Regions from separate parts of the Salinicola sp. MH3R3-1 genome, predicted to be linked through region 2. Evidence: predicted binding sites of a transcription regulator. Region 2 holds the regulator's gene; the other holds the start of a gene.
What was found. Region 2 encodes LexA, which represses DNA repair genes until DNA is damaged. Its sites were predicted from a motif close to TACTGTNTANNTANACAGTA; they were not measured.
Positions count from the first base shown of each region.

Region 1: the regulator LexA is predicted to act here: its motif matches at 1,346-1,365, upstream of BTW08_RS11820 (putative DNA modification/repair radical SAM protein).

Region 1 covers NZ_MSDP01000018.1:125,348-127,753, reverse strand. Annotated here, with positions in the region: gene BTW08_RS11825 (TIGR03915 family putative DNA repair protein) at 1-14, opposite strand, end outside; gene BTW08_RS11820 (putative DNA modification/repair radical SAM protein) at 60-1,319, opposite strand; gene BTW08_RS11815 (RecQ family ATP-dependent DNA helicase) at 1,443-2,406, opposite strand, start outside.
Region 2 covers NZ_MSDP01000011.1:101,636-104,041, forward strand. Annotated here, with positions in the region: gene dinB (DNA polymerase IV) at 74-1,144, opposite strand; gene lexA (transcriptional repressor LexA) at 1,163-1,810, opposite strand; gene BTW08_RS08210 (TetR/AcrR family transcriptional regulator) at 2,104-2,406, shown strand, end outside.

The DNA.
Region 1 (2,406 bases), on a different contig from region 2:
GAATCAGGATTCATGGCGAAAGCTCCGGCTGATGGCTCGCGTGCTTGCGGTGCACGGATCTACCACAACGTCATCTGGGCAGGCTGGGGTGCGGTCAGGCTTTGGCGCAGGCGGGAGCTTTCCAGGTTGGCGTCGGCGGGGCGGTAGTCCTGGGTGACGACGAACGGACGCATGGTGTCGAGCCGGCAGCGCAGTGCGACCAGATCCTGATAGCGGATGCGCCGCAGTCGGCGCAGATCGACCAGCCGCTGCACGCTGCGCAGGCCGATTCCGGGGACGCGGGCGATCATCGCCGGTTCGGCGCGATTGAGATCGACCGGGAAGTCGTTGCGGTGGGCCAGCGCCCAGGCCAGTTTGGGGTCGATCTCCAGATCCAGATTGCCCGGCGCATTCAGCAGCTCTTCGGCCTGAAAACCGTAACTGCGGATCAGGAAATCGGCCTGATACAGTCGATGTTCCCGCAGCAGCGGTGGGGCGGCCTGGGGTAATCCGGCCGGGCGCTCGGGAATCGGGCTGAACGCCGAGTAGTAGACGCGCTTGAGACGAAAATCCCGATAGAGATGCTGCGCGGATTGCAGAATCGTACGGTCATCGGTGGCGTCCGCGCCGACGATCATCTGCGTACTCTGACCGCCGGGCGCATAGCGCGGCGCCTGTCGTTTGGGATTGTTGCTGCGAACCGGATGGCGGGCATCCTGACGGGCGTCGTCGTTGGCGGCATCGATTCGCTGGCGCATGTGGCCCATGGCGGAATGAATGGTACCCAGCTCTTTCTCCGGCGCCAGCGTCTTCAGGCTGGTCAACGTCGGCAGTTCGATGTTCGCACTCAGCCGGTCGGCGTAACGGCCGGCTTCCTCGAGCAGCTTGGGGTCCGCCTCCGGGATCGCCTTGAGATGGATGTAGCCGCGGAATTGATGCGTCTCCCGGAGTGACCTGGCCACCTGAATCATCTGCTCCATGGTGTAGTCGCTGGAGCGAATGATGCCGGAGCTCAGGAACAGTCCGCTGATGGTATTGCGGCGATAGAACGATAGCGTCAAGCGAACGACTTCCTCCGGCGTGAAGCGCGCTCGAGGCACGTTGCTCGATCGCCGATTGACGCAGTACTGGCAGTCGAACAGACAGAAGTTGGTCAGCAGCACCTTGAGCAGGGAGACGCAGCGCCCGTCCGGCGTGAAACTGTGGCAAATCCCCATGCCGTCAGAGGACCCGAGCCCCGCCTTGCCGCGGGACGAGCGCTTCGGCGCGCCGCTGCTGGCGCATGAAGCGTCGTATTTGGCGGCATCGGCGAGGATGGAAAGCTTGTCGATCAGTTCCATGCAGTGATCCTGTGGTGCGCCTCGAAAACTGGCTTTATATACAGTATTCGAGAATCACGAGATCGACAAGGTCGGTGATTCGATTTCGGAGCTGACGTTCACGCCGCTACCGTCAGTGGCGTTTCATCCCGCAGCGGCCATCTGGCGCTTGACCCAGGCGCGAACGTCGGGGTAGGGGCGCTGGTCGTAGACGCCGAAACCCTTCAGCTGGCGCGCCTTGAGTGGCGTGAAGATCGGCATGGCGAGCCCACACAGAAAGTGGGCGACGCGCTGCGCGCCGGGCACCGAGCCGAGCTGTTCCTGATGGCGCTGGATCAGCGGTCGGGCGTGGCGTTCGAAATCGTCGCGGGTCAATTCCGGGAGTGCCGGCGCTGCGGGCAAACGAGCGACGTGACCCTGGCAGACCGAGCAATGGCCGCAGTCTCGGGCGGCTCGAACAGGCTGGCCGCAGCCTCGGGCGGCCTGACTGCGGCTTCGGGCAGTCTGAACGGGCTGGCCGGCGCCGTCGTGAGCGATGGGATCGTCGGCCTGGAATGAATCGTCACCGAAGTAATCGCCGAGGCGACGGGCCAGACAGGTGTCCGATTCGAACAGCGCCAGCATGGCTTGTAGCCGTTCGATCTCCGAGGCTTCTCTGGCGTGGCACTCGTCGAGCAGACGGTCGGTCAGGGCGTCGACGTCGATCTCCGATTGGCGCACCTCGTAGACGTCGGTCATGCGCTTGCCTTCCAGCACCACCCAGCCCTTGTCCTGAAAGTACTCGAGCGCGGTGATCACCCGCGAGCGCGAGGCATCGATCTGAGCATCGACGCCGGCTTGGTAGAGACGTTCGAAATCCACCGTGCCCCAGGTTTTTGCCATAGCGATGTTGTCCACCAGCAGGCGCACGAAGTCGGCGCGTTCGCCCTGGAATCGGGCGATCAAGTTGGCTGGCTCTTCGAGATAGCGCAGCCGGTACTCTGCCAGATAGGCAAACCGCGGCGCGATCACCCCGTGCATCTCGAGCCGGACCAACAGCGTCTTCAACGGCAGCAGACGAACGTTGCTGTCGCGGGAAAGCGTGTTGAGCAGCACTGGCCACTGGCGC
Region 2 (2,406 bases):
ACGCGAGGAGACGAGCGACGGCGGGCTGCGAGGTGGCAGCGAGATGGCAGCGAGAGACACGAGGCGATAACGCTCAGACCGCGTCCGTCGGGTCGATGTCCTGGAACAGCGTCAGCTGGCGTTGATCCTGCTCCGGCAGCAGGCGCACGCCGACGCCCAACAGTCTGACCGGCCGTTCCCCGCGATGCCAGGCGCTCTCGAGCAGCTCGTGAAACCGCGCGTCGATGATCCCGCTGGCGCCGGTTTCCTGGGTGGTGCTGGCGAAGTCGTTGAAGCGTACCTTGATGAACTGCTTGTTGATGGCGGGATCGCCGTGCCGCGCCAGCCGTTCGTGCAGTTTCTCGATCAGCGGTATCAGTGCCTGATGGCAACTGGCCAGCGCGGGCAGATCGCGATCATAGGTGGTTTCGACGCTGACCGACTTGCGTTCGCGGTAGACATTGACAGGTCGCTCGTCGACACCCTGGGCCAGTTCGTGAAGCCGCCGTCCGAACTTGCCGAACTGATCGAGTAATCGGTCCAGCGGCTGGGCGCGTAGATCGGCGCAATTGGCGATGCCCAGCGAGTCGAGCTTGGCGGCGGTGGCCGGCCCGACGCCGTGAAGTTTCTTGACCGGCAGGTCGGTGATGAAGGACTCCGTCTGGTCGGGGGGAATCACGAACAGGCCGTCGGGTTTGTCCCAGTCGCTGGCGATCTTGGCAAGAAACTTGTTGGGCGCGACTCCGACCGAGATCACGATGCCGGTTCTCGCCAACGCTTCCTGCTTCAGCCACTGGGCCATCCAGGTAGCACTGCCTTGAAAGCGGGTGACCTCGGTGACGTCGAGGTAGGCCTCGTCGAGAGACAGCGGTTCGACCCACGGTGTCAGTTCATGGAAGATGGCCTGAATCTGCTGCGAGACATCTCGATACTTGTTGAAGTCCGGTGGCAGAATTTTCAGCTGAGGGCAGAGTCGCAATGCTCTGGCCGTGGGCATGGCCGAATGCACGCCGTAGTGTCGAGCGGGATAGTTGCAGGTCGCGACAACACCACGACGATCGGCGCTGCCGCCGATCGCCAGAGGGACTTCCTTCAGCGCGGGATCGTCGCGCATTTCGACAGCGGCGTAGAAACAGTCGCAGTCGGCGTGCAGAATCTTGCGCATGTCGCTAGAAGCGCGCGATCAATGCAGGCCGGCGCCGTTGCCGCCACGGATGACGCCGACGCCAAGCCCTTCGATTTCGAGATGCTGATGCTCGAGGTCGATCACGATCGGTTCGAAGTCGGGATTCTCGGCGAGCAGCGTGACGCGGCGCCCTTCACGCTGGAAGCGTTTGACGGTGACATCGTCCTCGAGCCTTGCGACGACGATCTGGCCGTTGCGAATCTGCTGAGTACGGTGAACGGCGAGCAGGTCGCCATCGAAAATACCGGCGTCTTTCATGGAGAGACCGCGAACTCTCAGCAGATAGTCCGCGCTCGGCGAGAAATAGTCAGCCGGTAGCGGGCAGTAGCGATCGATATGTTCGGTGGCGAGCATCGGGCTACCGGCGGCTACGCTCCCGATGATCGGCAGGCCGAGGGGGGAAGCCTCCTCCGGTTCGGGCTCGACGGCACTCGCCGGCAGACGAATGCCGCGGGAGGTGCCCGGGATCATCCGAATCACGCCTTTGCGATCCAGTGCGCGCAGATGCTCTTCCGCGGCATTGGGGGACCGAAATCCCAGTGCCCGGGCGATTTCGGCGCGTGTCGGTGGGTAACCGAATTCGCTCATTGTCTTGACGATGAAGTCATAGACATTCTGCTGCCGTGCGGTGAGGGGTCTCGCCATCGGTCTCTCCCTTGCCCGTGTCGATATGCCAGTCAGGCGTGTGCGGGCCTTTCGAATTGCCAGGCATGTACTGGCCTGTCGAATCGCCAGGCGTTTCGAACTTGGCATGCTACCAGGCGTGTTCATGTATACAGCCTGGAATTGTATCCAGTCATCCTCGATGAGGGAAGGGGCTTTATCGCTCCAGACTGGACCTGACGATGGGCTGGCCGAATGCCTGATTGTGCGGGCTGTCCCCGAATGATTAGAATCATGACCGTTCTAAGTCGTTGTTCTCAGGCGCGAGGTATGAGATGGCTTTACCCGATACCGTTACTCGCATTCTCGATACGGCGGAGATCCTGTTCGCCGAGAAGGGTTTCGCCGAAACCTCGCTGCGCAATATCACTACCCGGGCCAAGGTGAATCTGGCTGCGGTTAACTACCATTTCGGATCCAAGAAGTCGCTGATCCAGGCGGTATTCGCCCGCTACCTCGATCCGTTCGCGGCGCGTCTCAATACGGCGCTCGATGAACTGGAGTCCCGCTATCGAGGTAAGCAGATCCCGCTCGAGGTCCTGCTCGAGCAGCTTGCCACCAGCGTTCTGGAGGTGCCC